DNA from 4 places in the Priestia megaterium genome. Region 1 is predicted to be linked to each of the others. Evidence: riboswitches for the same ligand, from Rfam matches in the RefSeq annotation. Region 1 holds a riboswitch; each other region holds the start of a gene.
What was found. Region 1 has a riboswitch for S-adenosylmethionine ahead of mtnW (2,3-diketo-5-methylthiopentyl-1-phosphate enolase). Riboswitches for the same ligand answer to the same signal wherever they lie in the genome.
Positions count from the first base shown of each region.

Region 2: it holds a riboswitch for S-adenosylmethionine, as region 1 does, so the genes downstream of both, CEQ83_RS23965 (phosphoadenylyl-sulfate reductase) here and mtnW (2,3-diketo-5-methylthiopentyl-1-phosphate enolase) in region 1, are expected to answer to the same signal.
Region 3: it holds a riboswitch for S-adenosylmethionine, as region 1 does, so the genes downstream of both, CEQ83_RS18325 (BMP family lipoprotein) here and mtnW (2,3-diketo-5-methylthiopentyl-1-phosphate enolase) in region 1, are expected to answer to the same signal.
Region 4: it holds a riboswitch for S-adenosylmethionine, as region 1 does, so the genes downstream of both, CEQ83_RS24310 (methionine ABC transporter ATP-binding protein) here and mtnW (2,3-diketo-5-methylthiopentyl-1-phosphate enolase) in region 1, are expected to answer to the same signal.

Region 1 is NZ_CP023317.1:1,259,061-1,266,808, forward strand. It holds gene CEQ83_RS06310 (carbon-nitrogen family hydrolase) at 1-641, opposite strand, end outside; gene CEQ83_RS06315 (pyridoxal phosphate-dependent aminotransferase) at 754-1,926, shown strand; SAM riboswitch class I at 2,057-2,163, shown strand; gene mtnW (2,3-diketo-5-methylthiopentyl-1-phosphate enolase) at 2,244-3,488, shown strand; gene CEQ83_RS06325 (2-hydroxy-3-keto-5-methylthiopentenyl-1-phosphate phosphatase) at 3,485-4,150, shown strand; gene CEQ83_RS06330 (methylthioribulose 1-phosphate dehydratase) at 4,147-4,785, shown strand; gene CEQ83_RS06335 (cupin domain-containing protein) at 4,801-5,316, shown strand; gene CEQ83_RS06340 (sugar ABC transporter substrate-binding protein) at 5,439-6,515, shown strand; gene CEQ83_RS06345 (sugar ABC transporter ATP-binding protein) at 6,532-7,748, shown strand, end outside.
Region 2 is NZ_CP023317.1:4,671,710-4,679,457, forward strand. It holds gene sat (sulfate adenylyltransferase) at 1-586, opposite strand, end outside; gene CEQ83_RS23960 (sulfate permease) at 639-1,718, opposite strand; gene CEQ83_RS23965 (phosphoadenylyl-sulfate reductase) at 1,738-2,451, opposite strand; SAM riboswitch class I at 2,706-2,808, opposite strand; gene cdaS (sporulation-specific diadenylate cyclase CdaS) at 3,122-3,748, shown strand; gene CEQ83_RS23975 (VOC family protein) at 3,846-4,229, shown strand; gene CEQ83_RS23980 (potassium channel family protein) at 4,297-5,085, shown strand; gene CEQ83_RS23985 (YugN-like family protein) at 5,095-5,499, opposite strand; gene CEQ83_RS23990 (glucose-6-phosphate isomerase) at 5,600-6,949, opposite strand; gene CEQ83_RS23995 (hypothetical protein) at 7,195-7,443, opposite strand; gene CEQ83_RS24000 (Na+/H+ antiporter subunit A) at 7,658-7,748, shown strand, end outside.
Region 3 is NZ_CP023317.1:3,565,861-3,573,608, reverse strand. It holds gene CEQ83_RS18350 (GNAT family N-acetyltransferase) at 1-561, shown strand, start outside; gene CEQ83_RS18345 (YjgB family protein) at 589-1,173, opposite strand; gene CEQ83_RS18340 (putative polysaccharide biosynthesis protein) at 1,508-3,118, shown strand; gene CEQ83_RS18335 (hypothetical protein) at 3,138-3,506, shown strand; gene CEQ83_RS18330 (hypothetical protein) at 3,597-3,758, opposite strand; SAM riboswitch class I at 4,092-4,198, shown strand; gene CEQ83_RS18325 (BMP family lipoprotein) at 4,274-5,284, shown strand; gene CEQ83_RS18320 (ABC transporter ATP-binding protein) at 5,366-6,898, shown strand; gene CEQ83_RS18315 (ABC transporter permease) at 6,873-7,748, shown strand, end outside.
Region 4 is NZ_CP023317.1:4,728,863-4,736,610, reverse strand. It holds gene CEQ83_RS24340 (acyl-CoA dehydrogenase family protein) at 1-1,393, shown strand, start outside; gene CEQ83_RS24335 (arsenate reductase family protein) at 1,509-1,865, shown strand; gene gcvH (glycine cleavage system protein GcvH) at 2,001-2,384, shown strand; gene CEQ83_RS24325 (YusG family protein) at 2,464-2,709, shown strand; gene CEQ83_RS24320 (toprim domain-containing protein) at 2,891-3,241, shown strand; gene CEQ83_RS24315 (thioredoxin family protein) at 3,256-3,555, shown strand; SAM riboswitch class I at 3,736-3,843, shown strand; gene CEQ83_RS24310 (methionine ABC transporter ATP-binding protein) at 3,975-5,000, shown strand; gene CEQ83_RS24305 (methionine ABC transporter permease) at 4,993-5,661, shown strand; gene CEQ83_RS24300 (MetQ/NlpA family ABC transporter substrate-binding protein) at 5,679-6,515, shown strand; gene CEQ83_RS24295 (carboxymuconolactone decarboxylase family protein) at 6,637-7,002, shown strand; gene sufC (Fe-S cluster assembly ATPase SufC) at 7,241-7,748, shown strand, end outside.

The DNA of each region.
Region 1 (7,748 bases):
AAGGAATGTCCGGCAAATGTGTTATTAGGATCTTGGCCTACACGATTACACGCGATTACATAGCATTGATTTTCGATTGCGCGGCTAATGAGCAGTGCTTTCCAATGGGCAAGTCTTGGAGCCGGCCACTGAGCAACAACAAATAAGACTTCTGCTCCGCTGCTAGTATGCACGCGAATCCATTCTGGAAAACGAATATCGTAACAAATAACTCCTGCGCATAAAGACTGTTCAAGTGTAAAAAGATTTTTTGCTGTTCCTGCTTCTAGATAGAGGTGCTCATCCATTAATTTAAATAAGTGCAGCTTACTGTATTGTGACACTTCACGACCTTTTCGGTCAAAAATATACATCGTATTTGTGACGCCTTGCTCTGTTTTTTTCGCGATCGAACCTGCCACAATATTTACTTCGTTCGTTTTAGCAAATTGAGAGATTAATTGCTTGGCCTGCTGTCCTTCATCATCGGCAATTTCGTCTAGCCGCGTCAAATCATAAGCTGTATCCCATAGCTCAGGAAGCACAAGGATGTCAGGGTTTTCTTTCAGAGCTTCCGTCATTTTTTGTTGAATATATTTTCGGTTTTTAGTTGGGTTTCCAAACGCAATATCAAGCTGCAAACACGTGATTTTTACACTCACTTTATCATCCGTCCTTTTTGTAGTAGTTGAAAAAAATGACTTTACAAGTTGAGTATTACAATATATTATTTGTGACTAGAATTTCAAGAATTTTTTGAGAAGGTGTGCGATGATGAAACAATTTGAGCAATCGGAACTATTAAAAAGTTTACCAAAACAATTTTTTGCATCACTTGTAGGCAAGGTAGGAAAAGTAATGGCCCAAGGGCACGACGTTATTAACTTAGGGCAGGGCAATCCTGATCAGCCTACTCCTTCACATATTGTAGAAACACTGCAAAAAGCAAGTGCTAATCCTATGCATCATAAATATTCTCCATTTCGGGGGCACCAGTTTTTGAAAGAGGCCGTTGCGACTTTTTATAAACGAGAATATGGCGTTGATGTGGATCCTGAAAAAGAAGTAGCTATTTTGTTTGGCGGGAAGGGTGGACTTGTTGAAATCCCGCAGTGCTTATTAAACCCTGGAGATACGGTGCTGGTTCCGGATCCTGGATATCCTGATTACTGGTCTGGAGTAGAGCTTGCAAAAGCAAAGATGGAAGTGATGCCGCTCACGGCTGAAAATCATTTTCTGCCCGTATACGAAAAGATAGGTGAACGTGCTAAAGAACAGGCAAAGCTCATGTTTTTAAACTATCCGAATAATCCTACCGGTGCAGTGGCAACGGCAGAATTTTTTGAAGACACCGTGGCGTTTGCTGCCAAGCACGATATTTGTGTGGTACACGACTTTGCCTACGGAGCCATTGGATTTGATGGTAAAAAGCCAATCAGCTTTTTACAGACTCCTGGTGCAAAAGAGACGGGAATTGAAATTTATACTCTTTCTAAAACGTATAACATGGCGGGATGGCGAGTTGGATTTGCTGTAGGAAATGAAAGTGTAGTAGAAGCTATTAATCTTCTTCAAGATCATATGTATGTCAGCCTCTTTGGGGCGGTTCAAGAGGCAGCAGCGGCAGCTCTGTTAGAATCTCAACAATGTGTGAATGATTTAGTTAAGCGCTATGAATCTAGACGCAATACCTTTATTCAAGGGCTTCAAGAAATTGGTTGGGACGTTACATCTCCAGCGGGTTCCTTTTTTGCATGGCTAAAAGTTCCTAAAGGATATACTTCTGAACAATTTTCAGATTTACTTCTTGAAAAAGCCCACGTTGTAGTGGCACCTGGAGTAGGCTTCGGAACATATGGTGAAGGCTATGTGCGCGTAGGACTGCTGACGGATGAAGAGCGCATGAGAGAAGCTGTATCTCGAATAAAAAAATTAAATTTATTTTAAAAACGCATTGACAATCCTTTTTGAGTTGGCTTAATATGTAAGAAGTTAACGAGATTAATAACCGATAAATCCTAGCGGTATTTTTTATTTAGTATATAATCTACGAATTCAATTTAAATAAATAGCAACTTTCTTATTAAGAGTAGGTGGAGGGACTAGCCCGATGAAGCCCGGCAACCGACTTAACGCATGTTAAGCACGGTGCTAATTCTTGCAGCAGCAGCTGAGAGATAAGAAGAGCAACGAAAGCCTCTTCTTAATCACAGAAGAGGTTTTTTTTATTAACGATATTAAACAGCAAGGGAGTTTTTAGCATAATGAGTGAAATCGTTGCAAGCTACTTACTACATGACAATAAAGGAAATTTTCATAAAAAAGCGGAAGGAATTGCTTTAGGACTAACCGTCGGCTCATGGACAGATCTGCCGCTTTTAGATCAACAGCAGCTTCAAAAGCATAAAGGGCGCGTCGTATCCGTAACTGAGCTTCAAGACTGCGAACGTGTTAACGGATATTTAGGCGGAGAGGTTAAGCAGGCTATTGTCAAAATTGCTTATCCAACTGCCAACTTTTCAAGAGATTTACCGGCTATTTTAGTTACGGTTTTCGGAAAACTATCACTTGATGGAAAAGTGAAATTATTAGACTTGGATTTTCCTGATGAATTATTAGCTGAATTCCCAGGACCGCGCTTTGGAATAGAAGGTATACGAGAGAAACTAGGCGTTTATGACCGTCCGCTTGTGATGAGTATTTTTAAAGGCGTGATTGGAAGAGACATGACGTACTTAACAACTCAGCTGCGTGAGCAAGCGCTTGGCGGAGTGGATTTGGTTAAAGACGACGAGATTTTGTTTGATAGTGAACGAACACCTTTTGAAACTCGCGTTACAGAAGGAAAAAAAGTACTGAATGACGTATACGAAAAAACGGGACACCGCACGCTGTATGCTGTTAATTTAACGGGACGAACGTTTGAATTAAAAGAAAAAGCGAGAAAAGCAGCTGAGCTAGGAGCCGATGTTCTTTTATTCAACGTATTTGCTTACGGGTTAGACGTACTGCAGGCACTTCGAGAAGATGATGAAATTAACTTGCCGATTATGGCACACCCAGCTGTTAGCGGAGCGCTTACGCCATCAGAGTTTTACGGTTTTTCAAATTCATTACTGCTTGGAAAACTATTGCGCTTAGCCGGAGCGGATTTCTCACTGTTTCCATCACCATACGGAACCGTAGCGCTTTCTCTTGAAGATACGACAGGCATTGCCTACGAATTAACGCGTCCTGTGTACAAATATAAGCAGACTTTCCCGGTTCCTTCAGCAGGAATTCATCCTGGAATGGTACCGCAGCTTGTGAAGGACTTTGGAATCGACAGCATTATTAATGCAGGAGGCGGAGTTCACGGTCATCCAGACGGCGCTATCGGAGGAGGAAAAGCATTCCGTGCGGCGATAGATGCAGTACTCTCTCATCAAACACTAGCCGAAAAAGCGGAAGAATCAAAAGAGTTGCAAAAAGCTTTGCAACTATGGGGAACAGTAGAGGTGAAAGCATGACATCGTTAAAAATCTTTTGTGACTTTGATGGAACAATCACAAATAGCGATAACATTATTGCTATTATGAAACAATTTGCTCCTCCGGAGTGGGAAAGTATTAAAGACGACGTGCTAGCACAGCGCGTCTCCATTCAAGAAGGAGTAGGGCAAATGTTTGCCTTGCTTCCCGTGGAATTAAAGGAAGATATTATTTCTTATATTTTAGAGACGTCTGCTATTCGAGATGGATTTGATGATTTTATTGCCTATACAAAAGAGCATCATATTCCGCTTTATATTGTAAGCGGAGGAATTGACTTTTTTGTAAAACCGCTTTTGGGAAATCGAGTTGCAGAGGAAATGCTCTACTGCAACGGATCTGATTTTTCCGGTGAGCATATTTCCATTACGTGGCCTCATACATGTGATAAACAGTGTACAAATGACTGCGGCTGCTGTAAGCCAACGATTATTCGCCATCTTGCAGATGAAAGAGATCATACGGTTGTTATTGGCGATTCAATTACAGATTTGCAGGCTGCCAAATTAGCTGACACTGTCATTGCGCGTGACTTTTTAATTAAAAAATGCGAAGAGCTATCTCTACCGTATCGTCCTTTTTCTACTTTTTATGATGTGATTCACCATTTACAAGAATTAACAGAAGAGGTGAAAGCATGAGTATTATGGCTCAGCAAAGATTACACGAGCTTGCAGATATAAAAGATGAGTTGGCAGAGCGCGATTGGTTCTTCGGTACAAGCGGAAACTTAGCGATTAAAGTGGATCAAAATCCGACAACTTTCTTTGTATCAGCAAGTGGAAAAGATAAAAGAAAACGCACAAATGAAGACTTTTTGTTAGTTGATCAATACGGGAAGCCTGCAGAAGAAACGCATTTAAAGCCTTCTGCTGAAACGCTTTTACACGTTAAGATTTACGAGTCAACGAATGCTGGGTGCAGCCTTCATGTACATACAATCGACAACAACGTGATCTCTGAACTGTACGGAGATGAAGGGTTTATTTCATTCAAAGGTCAAGAAATTATTAAGGCACTGGGTATTTGGGAGGAAGATGCGGAAATTACTGTTCCGATTATTCCGAATTACGCGGATATTCCGACACTAGCAGAAGAATTTTCTCACCATATAAAAGGCGATCAAGGCGCGATTTTAATTCGTAACCACGGGATTACGGTATGGGGAAAAAATGCGTTTGAAACAAAAAAAGCGCTAGAAGCCTATGAATTTCTATTTAGCTACCATGTGAAATTACTATCACTTAAAGGCATTAAGCCAAAGGTGCATTTATAAAAGGAGGAAATAAAAATGGCGCAAATTCGCTTACATGTAAATAATAAAAGAATTGAAACTCAAGAGGAAGTATCAGTTTTTCTGGCAAACAATGAAGTTATTTATGAAAACTGGGATATTACAAAACTTCCAGAAAATCTTCGTGAAAAATATGATTTAACTGATGAAGAAAAAACAGAAATTTTAAACGCTTTTGGTGAGAATATTAAAGATATTTCTGAACGCCGCGGCTATAAAGCTCAAGATGTTATCTCGTTATCGGAATCTACACCAAACATTGATGAATTGTTAAAAAACTTTCAGCGCAAGCATATTCATACAGATGACGAAGTTCGCTTTATCGTAAGCGGTCATGGAATCTTTGTTATTCAAGGAAAAGACGGTGAATTTTTTGATGTTGAATTAGAGCCGGGCGATTTAATTTCAGTACCAGAAAACATTCTTCATTACTTTACACTAATGGAAGATCGTAAAGTAGTCGCTGTGCGAATTTTCGTGACAACTGAAGGATGGGTACCTATTTACGCATAACAACTACTTGTAAAGCATAGGTCATGATCACCCCGCTTTTACATCTAAAAGCGGGGTATTCTTTGGATTATTATAAAACTAACTATTTTTATATGAATAATAAGTTTAATAGGAGGAACACCATGAAAAAGAGTAAAAAAATGCTGTGGCCACTTACTTTGCTCGTGCTTCTAGTTTTTGCGCTGGCTGCCTGCACGAAAGAACAGCCAAGTCTAAACGAGAAAGCACAGGCAGCTCCAGCGCAGCAAGCGGCTTCTGCTAAGCCTGTACAGCAAGAAGGAAAAAAGATTACGAAAGATACAAAAATTGCGCTTATTTCTGAATTTACATCAGGCACTCACGCTGCTCAGTACATAACAGGTGTGACAAAAGCGGCTAAAAAAGCAGGAGTACAGCTATCCGTTTCTGATTCTAATAATGATCAATCTAAAATGGCGGCGTATTTAGACACGGCTATTAACCAAAATGTTGACGGTATTATGATTGACCACGGCCGGGCTGAAACCCTTGAACCTGGCGTGAAGCGCGCGATTGCAAAAGGGATTCCCGTTATTGCAACAGACGTAGAATTAAAGGTAGAAGGCGTTACAACGATTGACCAAGATGATTATATGCTTGCGCTCCAGGGGCTGAAGCAAATGATGCAGGACATTAACGGAAAAGGAAATATTGTATATGCGTTTGTTGGAGGCTTTGCACCGATGGAAAAACGCGACAGCATTTATAAAATTATGATGAATCGCTATCCAGATGTAAAACAAATTGCCACGTTTGGAAGCGCAACAGACAACACCTCTCTAGACACTCAAAATAAAATGGCGGCTGTATTAAAGCAGTATCCAAATAAAGGAGACATTGCAGCCGTTTGGGCACCTTGGGACGAATTTGCAAAAGGAGTCACAAGAGCGATTAAAGAAGCAGGACGAGATGAGATTAAGGTATATGGAGTGGACTTATCTGATGAAGACCTGCAAATGATGCAGGCAAAAAACAGCCCGTGGAAAGCGTCAGCTGCTGTAAACCCAGCTTCAGTAGGAGAAAAGCAGGTTGATCTGCTTCTTAAAAAGATTTCCGGTCAAGAGATCCCTCGTTATTATTCCTTTGATCCGGTTTTAGTCAAACAAACTGACTTGCCTAATCAAACGATTAATATGGACCAGCTTAGTCAGTACGTAGAAGAATGGGGTAAAAAAGAGTAGAAGTGGAGGGACAGACATGACGAACGAGCTTTCAATGAAGAACATTACAAAAAACTTTGGTTCTTTTCAAGCGCTGAACAAAGTTGATTTTACTGTTCAAAAAGGGGAAATTCATGCTTTATTGGGAGCCAATGGTGCCGGTAAAAGTACGTTGATGAAAATATTGTGCGGAGCTTACGACGAGTACGAAGGAAAGATTTACAAAGACGGAGGAGAAATCTCTATTTCTTCTCCTAAAGAAGCGAAGAGCCACGGCATCGGCATTGTACACCAAGAAGTCGATGTAGCGCTGATTCCTTCGCTATCAGTAGCTGAAAACATTGTGTTAGACGTGCAGGTTTCTAAGAAAAGTAAGACATTTGTAAACTGGAAATCTATTTATAAGAAAGCGGAAGAAGCTCTTTCTTTACTTGGTTCTTCTTTATCCGTTAAAAAAAATGTTGTTGATCTAACTCTATCAGAAAAACAGCAGGTGCTTATTGCACGTGCAATTGTACAGAATGTTGATTATTTAATTTTGGATGAACCAACCGCACCTCTTAGTGTGGAAGAGACGAAACAATTGTTTTCTGTGATGAGAGAGCTGAAGAAAAGCGGAGTAGGCATTATTTATATTTCACATCGCCTTCAAGAAGTGGTTGATATTTGCGACCGCTTAACGGTTTTAAAGGACGGACGCTATGTAGCTACAAAAGAAACTTCACATACATCAATTGAAGACGTGATTACGCTCATGTTAGGAACGTCTTCTGTAAAACAGTGGGTCAAAAAATCAGTAGAAGTTGGAAACGAACTTTTACATGTAGAAGCATTATCCCTTCCAGGGCGCCTTTCGAATATCTCTTTTCATGTAAAAGAAGGAGAGGTAGTCGGTATTGCAGGGCTTGTAGGAGCAGGGAAAACGGAGCTTTGCCGAAGTCTATTTGGTTTAGAGCAATATGTCAGCGGCAGCGTTCGGTTAAAAGGCAAGAAACTAAAGTTGAATAAGCAGCCGTATTATTATATTGCACAAGGTCTTTCTCTTGTTCCTGAAGAACGAAGAAAAGAAGGAATTTTTGTTCATGAATCGATTGCCGATAACTTAGTTTTGCCAAGTCTGTCCCGCTTTACAAATTATTCGTTTCTAAAGCGAGGAAAGATCAAAGAAAAAGCGCAGAAAACGACTGGGCAAGTTGGCGTAAAGTCTCATTCTATCGAGCAGTCAGTTGGAACGTTAAGCGGTGGAAATCAGCA
Region 2 (7,748 bases), 1.6 Mb from region 1:
GCGCACGGTGAACAGGGTTACGAGTTTGGAATCCAACAACCGTTTTCCAACCGCGCTCTTCAAATGCTGCTCTTGTTTCAGTTGGATCTAGGTAATACTTTTCAAAACGCGTTTTAGGTGTACGTTCTACAAGTACGATTGGACCTGCTACATATACATTTGGGCGTTCCATCATTTTCTTCACACCAGGGTGGGCAAGTTCTGCTGTGCGGTACACATTTTCCGCTTCTTTTTCTTTATTTGGCGTATATACTTCAGAAACTTCTAAAACACCATATGTCACACCGCTTTGAACTAGTTTTACTTTGTCGCCAATGTTTAATTCTTTAGCCTGCTCTTCTGTTACGGGAAGAGTAATAGGAATACTCCATACAGTTCCATCTGCTAGACGCATATTTTCAACAACTGATTGATAATCTTTTTCTCCTAAAAACCCCGTAATTGGGCTGTAAGCACCAATCCCAATTAGTTCTAAATCACTTAGAGCCATGTTGTCTACTTCAATTTCTTTTGTTAGTGAAGTGTAGTCATATGTTGGTTGATATAAATTAATTAATTCTCCACCGTGTGCTTGAATTGTTGTCATTTTGTAAAATCCTCCTTAAGTAATTAACACAATATAATAAAAAGCAATTGAATCACGCAGTCATTTTTTCTTTTTCCGACTGCAAGCTTGCTCTTTTTCTTCTAGTCGTTCTAGCTAAGCTTAGAACACCTGCTGTGGCAATGCAGCCACTAGCTAGCACCACAAATGAATATAAGTCGCTTTCAAGTACTAATTTCACAAGAACATATGAGATTACGAGTGAAAATACAGGGGATACCACCCAAACCTTTAACATTTGAATGACCACTTCGCGCTGTTCTTTCGTAAATCCCGTTTTCGCTGCGCCTATCCCAATAATAGAAGACGTAGTGACCTGTGTAAGCGGTACTGGCAAACCAAACAGTGAAGCTGCTGTAACAAGAGAAGCACCAGTACCTGAAATAATGCAGCCTTCCCCTACAGAATAGCGAGTAATTTTTTTTCCGTTTGTTTCAATAACTCGGCCTCCTAGTAAAAGAGCTCCGAGTGCCACCGCCAATCCTCCTGCTATGACACCCGTTGTAGCATCCATTAACCCAGCTCCTACTAGAGGACCGACAGCATTTGCCACATTATTCATTCCAGCTGAGAAGGCTTCAAAGAATCCCGTCGCTATAACTAAAATCGTTAAAACTCTTTTCCACTTTCCCTCTGCTTCTTTTTTATGCGCTCTGCGTTTTATCACTTTCCCAATCAAAAAAGCAATGACAAATGAAACTAGCGGAACAATAATCCAAAAAGACATGACAATTAAAAGTTTTTCTACATACAGAGATTGATAAGCTACTCCTACTCCAACAACTGAGCCAACTGTTACTTCACTTGTTGATAGAGGGATACCAATCAAATTCGCGAAAAAGAGTGACAGCGTTGCAGCAGCCAGAATGATAATAACTAATTCTACTGACAGCAGTTTTTCAGGTATGATACCTGAACTGATGGTTTTTACCACCTCACCGCCTCCGGTAACAGCTCCGAGCACAATTCCTACAGCACAGATGAACAGGGCCACTCTTCGCTTTTTAATTGCACCGGAGCCGTATGAAACGCCCATAGCAGCTGCTGCACCGCTTGCCCCAATATTCATTGCAAAAAAAAGCGCAATGATAAAGGCAACATATAAAAGCATCATTTATTCAGCTCTTTCGTATTTAAGATTCGTGTAATCCGCACTCAACTTTTTGTGTACCTGCCCATCTTCCTGAACGTAAATCGTCTACATTATAGGCAGGTGCGGTACAGGGCTCACAGCCGATACTTGGGTAGCCTTGATCATGAAGTTTGTTGTACGGCAAATCATGCTTATACACATAGCGCCAAATTTCTTTCCATGACCAATGAATTAACGGACAAACTTTCACCTTCTTGAATTTCTCATCTTTATTAAAATAATTCGTGTTGGCACGAGACTCAGACTGCTCGCGTCTCAAACCAGAAATCCACGCATCATAAGGAGCAAGGGATTCTCTTAGCGGAATGATTTTTCGAATTTGACAGCATAAGTTAGGCTGACTCTTCCAAAGCTCATCTCCATGTTTTTCAGCTTGTTCTGCAAGAGTTAAATCCGGCTTTTTCATATGAATACGTAAATCAGGGAAGCGTTCTTTAATTGCATCAATCACTTCATATGTTTCTTTAAAATGAACGCCTGTATCTAAAAAGACAATTTCAGCGTCTTTTTTCACTTTTGAAATTAAATCAATTAACACGATTCCTTCGATCCCAAAGCTTGACGCATAAATAATTGAATCTCCGTAGGTATCATACGCCCACTGCAATGCTGAAAGGGCTCCTTTTGTTTCATCTTTACTGTCGAACTCTGGAAATGTATCGCTCCAGTTTTCGTACGTATATAAGTCTGCCATTTTCTCCACTCCAATTCTTAGTTATCCGCGTTATCCAATAAAAAAAGACGGTTTTACCCACTAGAATTGGATAAAACCGCCTCTAGTGTGTCTAGTCAGCGAAACTATTTAATTCTTACTTTACTTCGGCGTGTTCAAAAATTTGTTTTAAGTCGGGGTTTACAGTCATTGGTTTCCCTTCTCAAATTATCGCTTGCGCTATATCAAAATAAAAAGTCTTCCGTATTGAAAGACTGGGTAGGCAATAAATTTTCACCTTATCTTTCAAAATGATACACACTTTGCTGGAATTAGCACCTTGCTAAGCAGGTTGCCGGGGTTCAACGGGCCAGATCCCTCCACCACTCTTGATAAGCATTTTTTAAAAATTTTAGCATATTTAGAATATTTGTCAACATTAAAAATCATATATCCGATAAGAAAACTATACTTTAAATTCACAGAAATATCTATACTTTTATTTAAAACAACATATGTAAATTTGACCCAAATGTGAACATATCAGTTTATAAAACGCTTTCTTTTTTCTCCAACTTTTGATGTTCTCTTGCTAAATAAAACGCAAAATCTCTCTATAAAATTAATAGCGGATTTATAAGCTTTACGGATAATTCACCCACATTAGCACACATTACAGATAACACTGACTGACAGATAGGAGCTATATAAGATGGAGAGACAACCCTTTCAATTAGACGATACAATTAAAAATAATGTACGAACATATTTACAGCAGATTTCAACTGAAGCCTCTAATTTAATTAAACATTTAGACACGAGTGATCATTGTATCCTATGTGATTTTGAGGAGATGAGAAGGTTATTTCAAGATGTTCAAGCTACGGCCGCCTCTTATTACTTGCGTCATTACTTATCGCCTTATACATTTGAATACGCTGCTCTGTCCCTAGCTATTCATAACCTCTCTGAGAAACGTCACGGCGCTTTAATTGTCATTGAACGGGAACAAAATGTTGATCCTCTTATTCAAAAAGGAATGCCTATTCAAGCTCCTGTCAGCGCTACGCTAGTTGAGACACTGTTCTATCCAGGGACACCCTTACATGACGGAGCTGTCCTAATTAGAAATAATCAGCTTATTTCGGCTGCTAATGTTTTACCTCTCTCGTCTATTATTTCAACGAACAAAAAATTGGGAACACGTCACCGTGCAGCCATTGGAATGTCAGAAAAATCGGATGCATTAATTTTAGTTGTATCTGAAGAAACAGGCAAAATTTCGTTTGCGCTTGATGGAAGCCTCTACCCTATTCACTCCAGCAAAAATATGATTTAAGAGCCCTTTCCTAATAAGCAGCCCTATCTTGACTTCTATATCCTTTCTCTTTAATATATTTCATAGTTTTTACATACTATAGATACGGGTGATGCATATGGCAATTTTAAAATTTGAACATGTAGGCGTTCAAGTAAAGGATATAGAAAAATCTATTGAGTTCTATACACAAAAGGTGGGATTAGAGCTCATCGAAACACTACCACATACCGATCCGTCTTTGAAGCTAGCTTTTCTAGGTTTAGAAGGCAATGTAATCGTAGAGTTAATTCAAGGGTATAACTCAAGCTTACCTAATGAAGGTAAAGTTCATCATTTTGCGCTGGCAGTAGATGGAATTGAAGAGGAGTTTGAGCGTTTAAAATCAGCAGGCGTTTCATTTGTGGAAGAAAACATTGTAACTTTGCCAAATGGAGCAAGATACTTATTTTTCTATGGTCCAGACAAAGAATGGATTGAATATTACGAAGTAAAAAGATAAAGATATCTTATACCTTCAGTGAAAAATGGTCATACTGTGGCTATGACTAATCACTGGAGGTATTTTTATGATGGAATGGCTATTATTTCGACTTTTTCGTCGTTCTATTTTAGTGCGGCTTCTTTTTATTATCGGCTGCCTTGTTTTACTTTTCGGCATGCTTATACATTTCCTAGAGCCGCAAACGTTTGGGAATGTGTTTGAAGGAATTTGGTGGGTTATTATTACAATCTCTACTATAGGGTACGGTGATTTTGCTCCCACCACTACGATTGGAAGGTTAGCTGCAATTATTTTAGTCCTCATTGGAACGGGATTTATTACTACTTATTTTGTCACGCTTTCTAAAATTGCTGTTTCCGCTGAGAGCGCTTATCTGGAAGGAAATTTAAAGTTTTATGGAAAAGATCACTTCATCGTTGTGGGGTGGAATGAGCGCGCCAAACTCGTGCTAGAGTCTTATCGCGACGCATTTCATAAAGAAGACATTGTTCTTATCGACGACTCTCTGACTAAAAATCCCATGATCTGTGATCGCGTTCATTTTATTAAAGGAAGTCCCTCTCACTATGAAGTATTAGAACTTGCCAATGCTCGGTACGCAAAAAAAGTGCTGATTACTGCGGATCAGCATAAGACAGAAGAATATGCAGACATGAATACGATTGTTACGCTAGTCGCTCTGCAAGGATTGAACCCTTCTATTTACAGCATCGTTGAACTGTTAACAAAAAAGCATATTCAAAATGCGCAAAATTTGGGGGTAAATGAAATGATTAAAACAAACGAGTTGATTAGTCAAGTCATGTACGAACATATTTTTGTAAAGAAATTAGAGAGTTTAAGAAAAGAATAATCCTTTCAATTATTGAAGCAGCGCCTCTTCTGCCTCTCTAATTAGCTCTTCTCCTAAACTGATATACTTTTCTGGAAATGAAGCGTCTGGGTCTTGGGGTTCTGCAAACTGATTAAATGAAGCACCCATGTTTCCATTGTGAACATTGTCATCTAAGCCAATTTGATACTTATGTGAAAGTAAAAATGGCGTACCAATCTGTACGGTTGTTCCTTTAGAATCCAGTTCTCCATTCGTAGCTGTAAACGGGATACGTAAAAACTGATAGCCGACTTCATCATTCATCTTATAGTCGAATGAACCATGATCATAATCCCAATTTCCTCCAATGTTATACCCAAGCGGCTTAAGCGTTTTTTCCAATTCATAAAGCTTGAATAATGTGCCGTCTAATCTTGAAGATAATTCAATCATCTTATCCCTCCTCTGTTTTAACATGTCCTTTTTCCAGCTTTTTATCCTTTATCTCAAAAGCAAAAAAGTTCACCTTCTAACAAGAAGGTGAACTTTTTATTTATTTCAAACGCTTTTCTAATTCTGCTTTTTTCTCTTCAAAACCAGGTTTTCCAAGAAGAGCAAACATATTTACTTTATATGCTTCTACTCCAGGCTGATCGAACGGATTTACTCCTAGTAAATAGCCGCTGATTGCGCATGCTTTTTCGAAGAAGTATACAACATATCCAAATGTATACTCATCTAGCGCCGGAATGTTTACAACTAAGTTTGGAACGCCTCCGTCTGTGTGAGCAAGCATTGTACCTTGGAACGCTTTTTTATTTACAAAGTCAACTGTTTCCCCAGCTAAGTAATTTAGTCCATCTAAGTCCGCTGCATCTTCTTCAATTGTTAGCTCATGACGAGAATCTTGAACTTGTACAATTGTTTCAAAAATATCACGACGACCTTCTTGTACATATTGACCTAAAGAATGAAGATCCGTTGAGAAGTTAGCAGATGAAGGGTAAATACCTTTTTGGTCTTTTCCTTCACTTTCACCAAATAACTGTTTCCACCACTCAGCAAAGTATTGAAGAGCTGGCTCATAGTTAATCAGCATTTCAATTGTTTTTCCTTTATTATAAAGAACATTACGAGCTACAGCATATTGATAAGCTGCGTTTTCTTCTAGCTCTGATGATGAAAATGCTTCTTGAGCATCAGCTGCCCCTTTCATCATTTGTTCGATATCAAGACCTGCAGCGGCAATTGGCAATAAGCCAACTGCTGTTAATACTGAATAACGGCCGCCTACATCATCTGGAATAACAAATGTTTCATAGCCTTCTTCGTCCGCTAATGTTTTTAATGCGCCGCGCGCTTTATCTGTTGTTGCATAAATACGCTTGCGTGCTTCTTCTTTGCCGTATTTCTCTTCTAATAATTTACGGAAGATACGGAAAGCAATCGCCGGTTCTGTTGTTGTACCAGATTTTGAAATAACATTAATAGAGAAATCTTTATCTTGTAAAACATCCATTAAGTCTTTCATGTATGTTGAGCTGATGTTGTTACCAGCAAAAATAACTTGCGGAGTTTTACGCTGTTCTTTTGATAATGTGTTATAGAATGAATGCTGAAGCATTTCAATAGCAGCACGAGCACCTAAGTAAGATCCTCCAATACCAATAACAATTAATACATCTGAATCAGATTTAATTTTTTCTGCACTTTTTTGAATGCGTGCAAATTCTTCTTTGTCATACTCCGTAGGAAGGTCTACCCATCCTAAAAAGTCGTTCCCAGCACCTGTTTTTTCATGAATTGAATGGTGAGCTACTTTCACGGCATCACGTAAGTATGTAAGTTCATGTTCACCAAAAAATGATAACGCGTTTGAATAATCAAAACGAACATGTGTCATAGTCTGTTCCTCCATTAAAATATCTTTATTTTCCACTTTATCGAAACTGTTAGCTGAATTCAAGTGAATCCACTTACAATTTGACACAATCATTATAGTTTGTTGAAACTGCAATCATTGTATGTACCCTTTTATTTAACGATAAATTCCGTTATGAAGTCAACTAATGTTCTTTGATTACAGAACGGAATTCATGCACGATGACGCAAATAATAAGCAAATAAAAAACGACTAAAGAGTGGTCTTCAATCGTTTTTTATTTGCTTACCGGATGGTGCAATATAGTTCATTTCACCTATCTTTACATATTGTCTCGGTTTATAAGAGGCTTTTAACAGGGAAGAGTCTATTGATATGGAATTTTCAGCTTCACTTTTAGAAGTGATTAGCATCCTGTTTTCTTCTTTCATTTCCAAGTGATTATTTAGCACAAATCCACTCATACATAGTGCGGTAAAAATGAGAAAACTGATGGCTATTTGTTTCCTATACATTTCCATCACCTCACTCTTAGAGTGACAATTTCGCATGATTTTTATACGTCGAAAAAAATTTTTTTATGTTTTTTTTATGGATTTTGTGACGAGTTTCTATTTATTTAATAAGCCTTGAAAATTCTGCTGATACTAAGAATTAGCATGGATGCATGCATAATTAAATTATTATATAATCGGTTACAGAATTGAATATCACAAGGAGGTTTGTCTTTTGTCGTGGTTGCACTTGGTGATTTTATCGCCTTTTTTATTAGCCTTTTTTGTCCCGCTTCTGTATAGGAAATTCCAGCGTATTCATACAG
Region 3 (7,748 bases), 2.3 Mb from region 1:
GGCTTAGTTGGAGAAAGGCAAACGGCTTTATATCTTTCTCAAAAACTAGCAACGCTAAAAAATCAAGAAGCTTCTTTGAAAATGGATCAGCGCATTTACCGATTAGACAAAGTAAAAAAAGCTGTGGACGCGGACGGAGTGCTGGTAAAAGCAAGGTTGGAGCACCTTCCGCTCGTGACAGAATGGATTTGGGAGTTTATGGGTATTGTTGGAGAGCCTGTGTCAAAAGAACAAGCTGTCAAAACAGGCGAAGCTTTTATTGAAGCAGAACGGTTATTTTTATGGGAAGTGAACGGGAAGTATGTGTCGATTGCCAATGCTACGCGTCCAACGACTCATAACATTACAATTAACTTTGTATACACGCCGCGGGAAGAACGTAAAAAAGGCTATGCCTCAAGCTGTGTGTCCACGCTTTCTCAGCTTATGCTAGACAGCGGTTTTCAAACAACAAGTCTATACACGGACATGACAAACCCTACGTCTAACAAGATTTATATGGAGATTGGGTATGAACACGTAGCTGATTCAGCACTAGTTTTATTTCATGAAAAAAAGTAGCAGGCTGTCTGCTACTTTTTCTATGAACTAAGGTTTCGCAACTAAATTTACGTGATTTAATGTTTTGCTATCATCAAAAATAAATTCAAGGTCATAGGCGCCGGCATGATACGTGTATCTCGTTTGAGTCGTACCATCACCTTTTACTTTACCTGTAAAGTTTGGCTGACCTAATTCTTTCTTTAAGTTAGCTTGCGTGATGGACCCTAAGTTTGTTTGACGCTCTACATTCGTACCAAAATAGCGAATTTCATTGATGACGTTATTTTGGTCATAGCCGAATGCATACCCAGGATGGCCCATTTCCGCATGATAGTAGTCAAAGCTATTTGATGAACCTTCAGGCGGCGGACCGAACTGATCGCGAACGTCTTGACGCAGGGTTTTGCCAATTTTAAAGTCTGCTGTTAATCGTGGTACTTCACCTTTTACTGCGGCGTTATAAATTTCGTTAATGTTCTTTACAGCTGTTTGACTTTGACTGCTTGTTTCTTGAGATGTAGCTGCATGTGCTGGTGTATCAAGCTGAGCGACAGGAGCAAATCCAAACGCAGCAATTCCTGTAATCGTCGCAGCAGCAGCCGCTTTTGATAGTCGTTGTTTCATTTTCATGATTTTTTCCTCCTATATATAACGATTTAGCAACCTCAGTCTACCTAAAAGAGAAGGTAGGCCAGAATAGTCAAGGAGTCTTAGTTGAGTTGGTAACTGATATATATATAATGTAACACGTCTTTTAGAATGTAAACGTCAGGTAAAGCAAAAAGCAAAAAACGATTCATTTATCATAGGTGAAAAGAGTGGTTTATATTCCTTTATTAGGTAAAAAAACGCAATATGAAGAAGGTTCTAATGCTTTATAAAAAACTGGATAATAATTGTAATTATGATACAATAAATCAAGTATTTGTTAAAAATATAATATTTATTGCTGGAGTTTTGATGTATGGAAAAAAATTTGATGAGAGGTACGCTTTTATTAACAGCGTCTTCTTTGTTAACAAAGATTTTAGGCTTTATTTATATTATTCCTTTCACAGCCTTAGTGGGAACGTCAGGTTATGCACTTTATAAGTATGCATACGGTCCATATACATTGATGCTAAGCTTTTCGACAATGGGTCTTCCGCTTGCTGTTTCTAAGTATGTATCGAAATATAACGGTCTTGGAAACTACCGTGCGGGACAAGATCTGTTAAAAGCAGGACTTCTATTAATGACGATAACGGGCATAATAGGTTTCTTAGTCCTCTATACGATGGCACCGTGGCTCGCTGAACTAGTTATTAACGGAAAAGATTCCTCAGGAAATAGTCAAAAAGACGTAGTGTACGTCATCCGAATGGTAAGCTTTGCTTTAATTATTATCCCGCCTATGAGTCTATTACGAGGCTACTTTCAAGGTAACCAGTCTATGGGACCGTCCGCGCTAAGTACAATTATTGAACAAATAGTGCGAGTGTTGTTCATTTTAGTAGGAGCATACGCTGTTATTCACCTTTTTCATAGCACAATGACAAAAGCTGTTGGAATCGGTACGTTTGGAGCGTTTATTGGAGGCGTAGGGGGAATTGGGATTCTTGGAGCGGTTTATTTGAAGCGCAAGCGGTTGATTATAAAAGAAGTGAACAGCGGAAAGAATAATAAATTCGTTCCGTTCTCTTTAATGTTCAAAGAGCTTGTGACGTACGCTGTTCCGTTTGTATTAGTTGGTTTAGCTATTCCTATCTATCAAAATATTGATACGTTTACGATTAACATGCTTTTTCAATCAATAGGATATGGACAAGCTAAGGCTGAAACGATTAACTCCGTCATTGGATTAGCGCAAATTTTGGTGATGGTGCCGGTATCGTTAGCGACTGCCTTCAGCATGTCGCTAATTCCGGGCATTACATCTTCTTTTGTGCAAAGAAATTTACGGGAAGTAAAAGGAAAGATTACAAAAACGCTGCAGCTGCTGTTGTTTTTTACTCTTCCTGCTGCGGTAGGGCTTTGTTTATTGGGTAAGCCGGTATATATGATGATTTTTGGAGCGAAAAACAGTCCTGAAATCGGTGGAGTTGTTTTACAATGGTATGCGCCTGCTGCCATTTTATTTGCTCTTTTTACCGTAACAGCCGCGATTCTTCAAGGAATTAATCAGCAAAAGAAATTAATTTTTGGCTTGGGTTTAGGTATTGTTGTGAAGATAGTATTAAACGTACTGTTGGTTTCAAGCTTAAAAGAAATTGGACCTGTTGTCGCGACGTACGGAGGATATGGTGTATCGGTTATCTATAACTTTTATTTAATTGAAAAATCCATTTCTTACCGAGTTCAATCACTAGGAAAAGCCGCGTTGACTCCTGTTTTATTAGTAAGTGTGATGTCAGCCGCTGTGATTATCGGCAATTATACTTCTCACTATTTTTTAGAAAATAAGCTGTCTGCATCTTCACTTGCGATTAGCACATCTTGTATTTCAATTGCTTTAGGTGCTGCCGTGTATCTAGGACTTGGCGTAAAAACAAGTTTAGGGCAATCTGTTGTGTTAAATAGAAGAAAAAGAATGTAAATGTAAAGGAGAGAAAGGTGTGTCAAAACGATTTTTACTAACCGTAGCGGCTGGAGGATGTATCATAATTTTCGGCGCGCTGCTGCTATTAAATTGGGAAAGAGTGTTTGGCGATTACCGTCCGATTCAAACAGCAACAGCTGTATTCAAGTTAGAGGTGGGAAGTCAAGGTGTAGCAGAGACTACGGATTCAGATGATGCTCTTCACTATATGGTGAAAAAAGGACATTTAGATGAATATATTCAACTGATGAATGAAAAAGGCTATGTGTTAAAAGAAAAAGATATTGATCATAACCGACTTGTTTTTAACGATGGGCAAGAGGATGAGCAAATTTACTACAAGCGCTTTGCAAGGAAGTATACGATGATTGATGGAGAAGGGTAAAGGCCTTCACTTAGAATTACTACATACTAAAATCATTAAAAGAAAACACCACCTTGCGAATAAAAGGTGGTGTTTTTTTGTTAGATTATCTCATCTTAGTTTTGCTCTTGCTACCCCTGTTACGACCATACTCGTAATAAAAATAACTACGATTCCAATGTTGGTCGGGGTATCAAAAAATATTTTTGAAACGGCTAAAGCGATAATAAGCCCAATGGCTATGCCAGATAATTCTTTCATTAATTTCAACATTAACACCTCTTAATAATATCGCTAAGGAAAAGTCTAACATTATTGGTAAAGTGGTTTCAATTAATAACACATTAACCGAAGAAGCATAATAGAATTTATTTGCTACCACTAAATCCTTTCGACAGTCAACAAATTCAGTATAAGCGCTTTGTGAAGAAGTATAGAATGATTCAAGAAATGAGGTAAAGGCTTTAACTTCTATTTTAGTAGACTAAAACCATATAATCCTATCTGTTTTTAAAGTTTTTTTGTATGAAAAAGAAAAATAATATTGACAATTATTAAAAAACTATTAATATTGACTATATTACATAAAACAAATAGCTATTGTTTTCCTTATCAAGAGAGGTGGAGGGACTGGCCCTGTGAAACCCGGCAACCGCTGTCTATGACAGAATGGTGCCAAATCCTTAAGAACAGTATGTTCTTGAAGATGAGGAAGAGACGTTTGGTTAACGAGCTCTTCCTTTATATAAAGGAAGAGCTTTTTTTATATTATAGGGGGAGTAAGTTAAATGAAGAGATTTCTTATTTTAGCAGTTGCGCTTGTACTACTCGTAACTGGCTGTCAGTCAAAAAGCACAAAAAGCAGTGGAAGTGAAGAGAAAGGAAAGAAGCGAATTGCTCTTGTTTTGCCTGAAAAGATTGGAGTTAACCCGTTTTTTCAGCAAATGGATGAGGGAGCAAAACGAGCTGGGAAGAAGTATAACATTGATGTAAAGACAATTGAATCTACAGATCAAGCAGCCATTGAAAGTAATTTGCGTGCTGCCGTAGCAGAAAATTATGACTTGATTATTACATCTTCTTTTGAATCCGAAGATGCGTTGAAAAAAGTAGCTCAAGAAAATCCGCAGCGTCAATTTGCGATTATTGATACAGTGGTTGATTTACCAAATGTAAGAAGCGTTGTATTCCGTGAACAAGAAGCTTCATATTTATTAGGAGCAGCCGCAGGATTGATTACGAAAACGAATAAAGTAGGAATGGTTGCAGCTGATGATATTCCATTATTAAAAAAATGGACGGTAAGCTTTAAAGAAGGACTAGAATCAACAAATCCAAAAGCAGAGTTTTTAGTAAACTATGTTGGAAGCTTCTCTGATCCAGCTAAAGCAAAAGAACTTGCTATTTTACAGGCTTCAAAAGGCGCTGATTTTATCGCTGGAGCATCAGCTGTAGGCGACTTGGGTGTATTTGAAGCAGCAAAAGAAAAAGGTTTTTATACGGCAGGCCAAGATATTGACCGTACGGAAGTAGATCCTGAGCATATCATTTTATCGCAGTTAAAAGGATCTGATGCGGCTGCTTATGAAACGGTAGAAGCACTAGCAAATGACAAATTTAAATCGGGCGTAGTGACATACGGCTTAAAAGAAAAAGGTGTTGGGTTAACGTATGTGACTCAAGACAGCAAGACACCTCTTAATGACTTTGTAGGACAAGATGTAATTGATCAATTAAAAGAAATTAAAGATTCGATTATTGATGGAAAAACAGTGGTAAAAGATCCGTTAGCAAAGTGAGTTGAGAAGAGAAGTCGAGTAAGGCTGGCTTCTCTTTCTTATTTTTGAAAAAAACCTAAAGGGAAAGGAGCAATGAATGGAATGAGTGAGCTGTTGCAGTTAACGAATTTGACGAAGAAATACGGTTCATTTTTAGCAAACGATAACGTGTCTTTTACGCTGAAAAAAGGGGAGGTTCACGCGCTGGTCGGAGAAAACGGTGCTGGTAAAACAACGTTGATGAGGATGCTTTACGGAATGGAAAAGCCGAGTTCAGGAAGTGTTCAGCTGCACGGGAAACCTGTTTCGTTTTCATCTCCTGCGGATGCGATTAAAAACGGAATAGGCATGGTGCATCAGCATTTTATGGTTTTTCCTCATTTTTCAGTGGCTGAAAATATTGTCTTGGGGCATGAGCCAAAGAAAGGTCTCTTTTTCAACAGAAAGCAGGCGAAAGCAGATGTACGGCAATTAACCCAAACTTATCAAATTTCAGTGGATGTTCATAAAAAAGTAAAGCATTGCTCAATTGGGGAACAGCAAAAGATTGAAATTTTAAAAGTGCTGTATCAAGGAGCAGAAATTATTATTTTAGACGAGCCTACCGCCGTTCTTACTCCTCATGAAGTAAAGGAACTATTAAAAACAATCCGGTTTTTGGCTTCTCAAGGAAAAAGCATCATTATTATTACACATAAGCTGCAAGAAGTGATGGAAGTAGCGGACCGAATTACAGTTCTTCGAAATGGTAAAGTAGCCGGCGTCACAAGTAAAGAAGATACCAATGCTCACCATTTAGCGAGACTAATGGTAGGGAGAGAATTAAAAGAGCGTCCTGCAAGAGTGCCATCACAAAGCACTTCTCATTTAAGCGTACAAAATCTCTTTTTAAAAGGAAAAGGACAAAAAAACGTATTGCAAAATGTGTCTCTTCACGTTTCTGCAGGCGAAATTGTCGGTATTGCAGGGGTTTCAGGAAATGGGCAGTCAGAGCTGCTTCAAGCAATTGCTGGATTAGTAGAAACAGACACCGGAAGTATCAAACTTGGAGATGAAGATCTTACAGGGCGATCTGTGCGTGAAAGAAGAGAGGCAGGAATTGCTCATATTCCAGAAGACCGCTATATGTGGGGAGCCTCTAAAGACGATACGATCGAGGAAAATGCGCTGATGGGCTATCAGTATAAAGCTTCTTACTCGAAGATGGGCTGGCTGAAAAGAAAGATATTCAAGTCGAGCGTGGAGGAACGGATAAATGAATTTTCGATTAAAGCCACTTCATCTAAGCAAAAAGCAGGAGAACTGTCTGGGGGAAATCTGCAAAAATTAATTGTTGCAAGAGAGCTTGGCCAAAACACCTCTTTTCTACTTGCTGCCGAACCAACGCGAGGAGTGGATATTGGGGCAATGGAACGTATTCATGATGCCTTGATTCAAAAAAGGAATAATGGCTCTGCTATTTTACTTGTATCGTCTGAGCTGTCGGAGATTATCTCACTATCAGATCGAATTTTAGTGATGTACGAAGGCAGTATTGTCGGAGAGCTTACAAGAGAAGAAGCGACGGAAGAGAAACTAAGCATATTAATGGCAGGAGGAACGGTAGAAGGTGATACAGTTGCAGAAACTTCTTAAATCATTAATCCAACCGATTATTGCGGTCATTTTTGGCTTAGCGATAGGAGGCATTATTATCTCCTTAACAGGTGGTTCGGTTTTCCAAACATATACAGAGCTCTGGAATGGAGCGTTTGGTAATTTTTATTTCTTCACCACTACGCTGGCTCGCGCTACGCCTATTCTGTTAATTGCATTAGGTGTGGGATTTGCTTTTAGAGCAGGTGTGTTTAATTTAGGGGGAGAAGGACAAATGGTCGTTGGAGCGATTAGTGCAGCGATTGTTGCTTATTACCTGCCGGCTCCAGGGATAGTCAAGCTGATAGCAGCCATTGCCGCTGCTGTTGTGGCAGGGGGATTGCTTTCCGTTTTAGCAGGATGGATGGAAGCCGCGTTTAAAATTCAGCTTGTCATTTCGACCCTTTTATTAAATTATATCGCTGTTTTATTTGCAAGTTATTTAGCAGGTCACCCTTTTCAAGATAAAACAGGCTCAGCTGCTCTCGCTCAGACGCCTATGATTGAGCAATCAGCATGGCTTGGAAAAGTGTTTCAAGGAATGCCTCTTCATGTCGGATTTATCATTGCTCTAGTGGGTGCGCTGCTGCTATGGACGGTGCTTCGCTACTCTGTGTTTGGCTATGAAGTAAACGCATCCGGGAAAAATCCGTTGTTCGGAGCGTATGGAGGCATTCATCAGGTAAAAGTCATGCTGTTTAGCATGTTTATTAGCGGAAGCTTGGCTGGATTAGCAGGAGGATTTGAAGTGCTTGGTTCACAGTACCGATTTGTAGACGGTGCGCTCACCGTTCCTGGATATGCATGGACTGGAGTGATGGCTGCTCTGTTAGCAAATTCAAATCCAATC
Region 4 (7,748 bases), 1.6 Mb from region 1:
AAAACAAGCATATTTACCTGCTTTAGCGGTAGGGGAAAAAATAGCGGCTTATGCGCTGACTGAACCGGGTTCTGGTTCGGATGCTCTCGGTGCTCGAACAACAGCTCGCCTTAACGCAGAAGGTACACACTATGTGTTAAATGGAGAAAAGCAGTGGATTACGAATGCTGGATTTGCTGATGTATTCGTGGTGTACGCAAAAATTGACGGCGATAAATTTTCTGCTTTTATCGTTGAGCGCGAATTTCCAGGCGTTTCGGTTGGCCCGGAAGAGAAGAAAATGGGAATCAAAAGCTCATCAACCAGAACGTTGATTCTTGAAGATGCGCTTGTTCCAAAAGAAAACGTGCTAGGTGAAATTGGAAAAGGCCATGTGATTGCCTTTAACATTTTAAATATTGGGCGCTATAAGCTTGGAGTTGGAGCAGTTGGAGCAGGGAAACGTGCGTTAGAAATTACGTCTCAATACGTTAACCAGCGTCAGCAGTTTAAAACGCCAATTGCTAAATTCTCATTAACACAAGAAAAGTTAGCCACAATGGCTTCTAAATTGTATGCAACTGAAAGCTCCGTATATCGTACGGTAGGACTTTTTGAAGACCATATGGGCCAGCTTTCAGAAGAACAGCAAAAAGACGGAAAACAAATTGCTGCTTCCATTGCTGAATATGCTATCGAATGTTCATTAAATAAAGTGTTTGCCACGGAAGCTCTTGACTACATTGTAGATGAAGGCGTGCAGCTTCATGGAGGCTACGGTTTTATGAGCGAGTATGAAATTGAGCGTCTGTATCGCGATTCTCGCATTAATCGTATTTTTGAGGGAACAAATGAGATTAACCGTCTTTTAGTACCAGGCACATATTTACGCAAAGCGTTAAAAGGAGAGCTTCCACTGCTTCAAAAAGCACAAACGCTTCAAGAAGAATTGATGATGCTTATGCCGCAGGAAGTAGGAAATGAGCCGTTAGATCAAGAAAAAATGCTTGTGCAAAACGGGAAGAAAATTGCGCTCTTGCTTTTGGGATTAGCTGCACAAAAGTATGGCAAAGAATTAGAAAAAGAACAAGAAATTCTCGTTAATATTTCTGATATGATTAGTAACGTATATGCAATGGAATCTACTGTTTTACGTACTGAAAAAGCCATTTCCAAAACAGGAGTAGATCAAAACAGCTTAAAATTAAAATACACGCAAGTATTCTGCCAAGAAGCATTTAATCGAATCGAAGCAGATGCAAAAGAAACGTTAATTGGCGTTGAACAAGGTGATACGCTTAGAGTCATGCTTTCGTCTCTTCGCAAATTAACTCGCTATACACCAATCAATGTAATTAGCGTAAAGCGCGAGGTTGCAAAAACGCTTCTAGAAGTAGAGAAGTTCACAGTTTAAGGAAAAAGGAGCTCGTTTTGCGAGCTCCTTTTTGTTTAAGAAGCCTCTATCTAGGTAAATGATAAAGGATGTGTTAAAATACGAAAAAAGCTTAAAATAAAGGGTGGTTGACGAAATGTCATTATTTTTTTATTCATATCCAAAGTGCGGTACGTGCCGAAAAGCAAAGAAGTGGCTCGATGATAACGGAGTAGCATATGAAGAAATTCATATTGTAGAAAATCCGCCAACAAAAGAGCAGCTGCAAGCTTACTATCAGAACAGCGGCCTAGAATTAAAAAAATTCTTTAATACAAGCGGTAAAAAATATCGCGAGTTAGGTCTTAAAGATAAAGTAAGCAGTGCGAGTGAAGACGAACTTCTGTCTATTCTTGCGTCAGATGGCATGTTAATTAAGCGTCCGCTGCTAACAGATGGACAAAAAGTAACGCTTGGTTTCAAAGAAGAGCAGTTTGAGGACGTGTGGAAGTAAGTTTTCAAATAGAAAATTTTTACCTTTTACGTTACACTGTTAATAGGAAGTTATTTTAGGTTGTAGAAAGTGTTCTCCACGTTGAAGGCGCTTTTTATATAAACAAATTACGATACATATTTTGGAGGGATTAAGATGAGTACACCAAAAGATTTGCGTTATTCTGAAGAGCATGAATGGGTAAAAACAGAAGGAGACGTTGTCCGCGTAGGTATTACACATTTCGCTCAAGCTGAGCTTGGAGACATCGTATTCGTTGAACTGCCAGAAGTAGGAGCAACAGTAGAAGCTGACGAGCCGTTTGGTAGCGTTGAATCAGTAAAAACAGTTTCTGAGCTTTACGCACCAATTAGCGGTGAAGTTGTAGCAGTAAACGACAACTTAGGCGATAGTCCTGAACTTGTTAATGAATCTCCATACGAAGAAGCATGGATGATTACAATCAAACCATCTGATGCTTCTCAAGTAGACAAGCTGATGACAGCAGAGCAATACGAAGAAATGACAAACGAAGGATAATATTCCTCCATAAATTGTCTTTATGAAAAGTTTTTGACTGGACACTCTATTAGTAAACAAGCTAAAGGAGTGTCTTTTTATGTTTGAAAAACAAAAAATGGACGTTACAGATCGCGTTACAGCTAAATTTCATGACGGCGGTATGAAATTATACGTTGATAAGCAGCCAATTGGTGAAGTTAGCTACGGAACAAGCGGCAATGAATACCGCTTTGAAGAAGGATATTCGCAAGAAAATAATAAGTTCTATCAATACGCGGACGTACAAAAACAAGGTGAAACGCAAAAATATACAGACTGCGATGAAGAAGCAGGATGGTGCTAAACAGTGGCAACTGCCGCTGTTTTTCTTGTTTTATAGAGATAATATGGCCTAAACTGCCTTTTAAAAGAGTTCTTTCTTGCAAATTTCTTTTAAAAAACAGGTGAACTGTGATACATTAACGAATATTGTATAGCATAAAGAAATGATGTTACTATACAACTGACGATTATGGGTGATGAAAATGGGGCTAATTGAAATTGAAAAAGTAATTATTGTCGAAGGAAAGTCAGATAAAAAGCGTATTCAAGATATCATTCGAGAACCAATTGAAATTATTTGTACAAACGGTACGATTAGTTTATCAAAGCTGGATGAAATTATTGACTGTACGTTTAACAAAGAGGTATACATACTCGTTGACTCTGATGATTCAGGGAATAAGCTGAGAAAACAATTTAAACGAGAGCTTCCGGAAGCAGAGCATCTATATATTGATAAAATGTACCGAGAAGTTGCTGCCGCCCCTAGACATCACATAGCAACAGTATTGCTGAGTGCCAATATCGATGTTAATGCAGAATTTTTAACATAAAAGGAATGAGCAACATGCAAGAATGGAGCGAAAAACAGCTGGATGATCAGTTAAAAGAAGGAGAAAGAGCCTTTATCTTTTTCCATACGCCTTTTTGCGGGACATGTCAGCTGGCAAAAAAAATGTTAACCGTGGCAGAAGCGATGCTGCCGGATGTAACCATCGGAATGAGCAATTTAAATTATATGCCTTCAAAAGCAGAATTATTTTCTATTGAAAGCGTACCTTGTTTGATTGAAGTGGAAAATGGTGAAATGGTAAAAAAACTCTACGCGTTTCATTCCATCGAGCACGTACTCGAGGAGCTTCGATAATCAAACGTTTGTTTAAAATGAAGAAATGGAAAGAGAGCGAACCGTTGGGGCTGTTGAAATCTTGGGATATTATCCCAAGAACAAAATCTGTTGACAGCCTATCTGACACATGCTAAAATCACACTCATGAATGTTCATAAATGAATGAATATTTCCCAAAAACAAAATAATTGTTGCGAACTCTTATCAAGAGAGGTGGAGGGACTGAGCCCTGTGAAACCCGGCAACCGTCAGACTAACTGAAATGGTGCCAATTCCTGCAAAGCTATGCGCTTTGAAAGATGAGAGAAAGGATTAAATATCGAGCCTTTCTGTCATGCGCAGAGAGGCTTTTTTAATGGGGAAAATTGTTTTACGGCTTTTTCATCCTATAGGGCAACCTAACATAATTAAGTTTTTATTAAAGAAGGTGAAGAAATATGATTACATTAACAGACGTTACAAAAATTTATCAGGCCAAAAGCGGTCAAGTAACAGCTGTTGATAATGTGAATCTAACCGTTAACCAAGGTGAAATTTACGGAATTATTGGTTATAGCGGAGCGGGGAAAAGTTCTTTGATTCGCTTGCTAAACGGATTAGAAACACCAACGACAGGAACGGTCGAAGTAGCAGGTAATGATATTGGAAAAATTAAAGGCGGAAAACTCAGAAAAGCTAGACAAGAAATTAGTATGGTATTTCAGCACTTTAATATCTTGTGGTCGCGTACGGTACGAGAAAATATTGCCTTTCCGTTAGAAATAGCAGGGATTTCAAAAGAAAAAAGAATGAAACGAGTAGACGAACTTATTAAGCTAGTCGGGCTTGAAGGGCGTGAAGATGCTTATCCATCACAGCTTAGCGGCGGACAAAAGCAGCGTGTTGGGATTGCTCGAGCGCTAGCGAACAATCCAAAAGTATTGCTTTGTGATGAAGCAACATCAGCGCTTGATCCTCAAACCACAGATTCTATTTTAGATCTGTTAGTAGATATTAATGAGAAGCTAGGGTTAACCATTGTATTGATTACTCATGAAATGCACGTCATTCGTAAAATTTGTCATCGAGTAGCCGTTATGGAAAATGGGGCAGTAGTAGAAGAAGGACAAGTGCTAGAAGTATTCAGAAAACCTAAGCAGCCGATTACAAAACGATTCGTTCAACAGATTTCTGAACCAGAGGAAACGTTTGAAACGATTGAACAAGTAAAAGAGCTGTATCCAAGCGGGCAAATTATTCAGCTGACGTTTGTTGGCGGAAAAGCAGAGCAACCGCTCATTACAACGATTTTAAAACAGTTTGATGTAACGATTAATATTTTGCAAGGAAAGATTTCTCATACACAAACAGGTTCATACGGGACGTTGTTCGTTCATTTAGACGGAGAATTAACAGAAGTTAAAAAAGTCATTGCATACATTCATGAGCAGCAGGTAGAAGTGGAGGTAATGACAAATGCTTGAGAAACTATTTCCAAACGTTATTTTAGATGATTTTATTCAAGCGACAAATGAAACACTATATATGACGGCTATTTCAGTTGTAGCCACATTTGTTCTAGGTATTTTATTGGGCTTGCTTTTATTTTTAACGTCCAAAGGACAGCTTTGGCAAAACAAACCTTTATATGCCATTGTGTCGGCGGTTGTAAATATCTTTCGTTCCATTCCATTCATTATTTTAATTGTTTTACTGATTCCATTTACCAAAGCATTGGTAGGAAGTATTTTAGGCGCTAATGCAGCGTTACCGGCTTTAATTGTTGGAGCAGCACCATTTTATGCGCGTCTTGTAGAAATTGGTCTGCGTGAAATTGATAAAGGTGTTATTGAAGCTGCTAAATCAATGGGAGCCACAACAAGCACTATTATCTTTAAAGTGCTGTTACCTGAATCGCTGCCAGCTTTGATTTCCGGTTTGACAGTAACAACCATTGCGTTAGTCGGCTATACGGCAATGGCGGGTGTGATTGGAGCTGGAGGTCTTGGAAACCTTGCATATTTAGAAGGATTCCAGCGCAGCCATAATGACGTAACGCTAGCCGCTACGATCTTAATTTTGATTATTGTATTTATTATCCAACTTATTGGAGATGCGATTACTGCAAAAATTGATAAAAGATAAAGGGAGGATTATTTATTATGAAAAAATGGCTTTCAGCTTTAGCATTAACATCTGCGCTAGTAGTAGGATTAGCGGCGTGTGGATCTAACAATGGATCAAAAGATGAAAAAAAAATTGTCGTGGGTGCATCTAATACGCCTCATGCTGAAATTTTAGAACAAGCAAAACCTATTTTGGAAAAACAAGGAATTGATTTAGAGATTAAAAAATTCCAAGATTACATCTTACCGAACACAGCTCTTGCAAACAATGAAATTGATGCAAACTACTTCCAGCACGTTCCTTATATGAATTCAGTGCTAAAAGATCATAAAGGTGAAAAAGGGTATGATTTCGTAAGTGCCGGTGCCATTCACATTGAACCAATTGGTATCTACTCTAAAAAATACAAAAGCTTAAAAGATCTTCCGAAAAACGGCACAGTTATTATGCGTGATGCAGTAGCAGAGCAAGGACGTATTTTATCGATTTTTGAAAAAGCTGGCGTGATCAAATTAAAACCAGGCGTAAAGAAAACAGACGCACAAATTAAAGATATTGTAGAAAACCCTAAGAATTTAAAATTTAAAGCCGATGTTGAAGGCGGATTGTTACCTCAAATGTACAAAAACAATGAAGGTGACGCTGTTGTTATCAATGCTAACTATGCTATCGATGCTGGTTTAGATCCAGTAAAAGATCCAATCGCAGTGGAAAGCAAAGAAAATAACCCATATGCAAACATCATTACGGTTCACAAAGGTGACGAAAATAAAGATACAGTGAAAGCTTTAGTAAAAGTTCTTCACTCTAAAGAAATTCAAGACTACATTAAAGAAAAATACAAAGGCGGAGTATTGCCGGTAAATAAATAATAGAAGAAAAGCGCTTGCCCACTCTGGGCAAGTGCTTTTTTGTATGCATCAAAACGAATAACTCTTATTTTTCTCACGCATACTAACCGTGAAAACTTTACTGATGATGGGAGCTGACGTTATGCAGCAAGAAGCACGTCATTCAACTGAGCAAGCACTTCATGATTATAAAATGGGTGTTGGGAAATTTAGCGAAAAATTGCCGGAAGTAACAAAAACGTTTAATGCGTTTACTGAAGCATGTTTTGGAGAAGGTTCTCTTTCTAAAAAAGAAAAGCAGTTAATCGCGCTAGGAATCAGCGTAGTAGCTCAAGACGAGTACTGTATGATTTATCATACAAAAGGCTGCATTGATCAAGGTGCAACTGAGCAAGAAATTTTAGAAGCATGCGGAGTATCAGCGGCATTTGGCGGAGGCGCAGCGATGAGTCAGTCCGTTACGCTTGTCCAAGAGTGTGTTTCAGAACTGACTAGCCACACGCACTAAGTAAATAAAGCGGGTAAAAAGCTTGTCTTAGAAGGCTCTATCGAGTCTTTTAAGGCAACTTTTTTATGAGTGGATTTAGTCTTAAAAAACGTACATAATGGTTTAAAACCTTTTGGGTCAAAAGGTTGCTATAAGTTTTCATTTGTTATAAGATTGTAATGAGAATAAAATGAGAATAATTAAAAAGATATAGGTATATCGTTTTTTACTATATACGTCTATAACTGGAGGTTTTAATATGGCAGGGTCAACTTTAACAATTAAAGATCTTCATGTTGCAATTGAAGGTAAAGAAATTTTAAAAGGTGTTAATTTAGAAGTTAAGGGCGGCGAAATCCATGCAATCATGGGACCAAACGGTACTGGTAAATCAACATTATCTTCAGCAATCATGGGACATCCTAAATACGAGGTTACACAAGGAAGCATCACGCTAGACGGCGAAGATGTACTTGAGATGGAAGTAGATGAGCGCGCTCGTGCAGGTCTATTCCTAGCGATGCAATATCCAAGTGAAATCAGCGGGGTAACAAACGCAGACTTCCTACGTTCAGCAATTAATGCTCGTCGTGAAGAAGGCGAAGAAATTTCACTAATGAAATTCATCCGTCAATTAGACAAAAACATGGATTTCTTAGAAATGGATCAAGACATGGCTCAGCGTTACCTAAACGAAGGTTTCTCTGGCGGTGAGAAGAAGCGTAACGAAATTCTTCAATTAATGATGCTTCAACCAGGAATTGCAA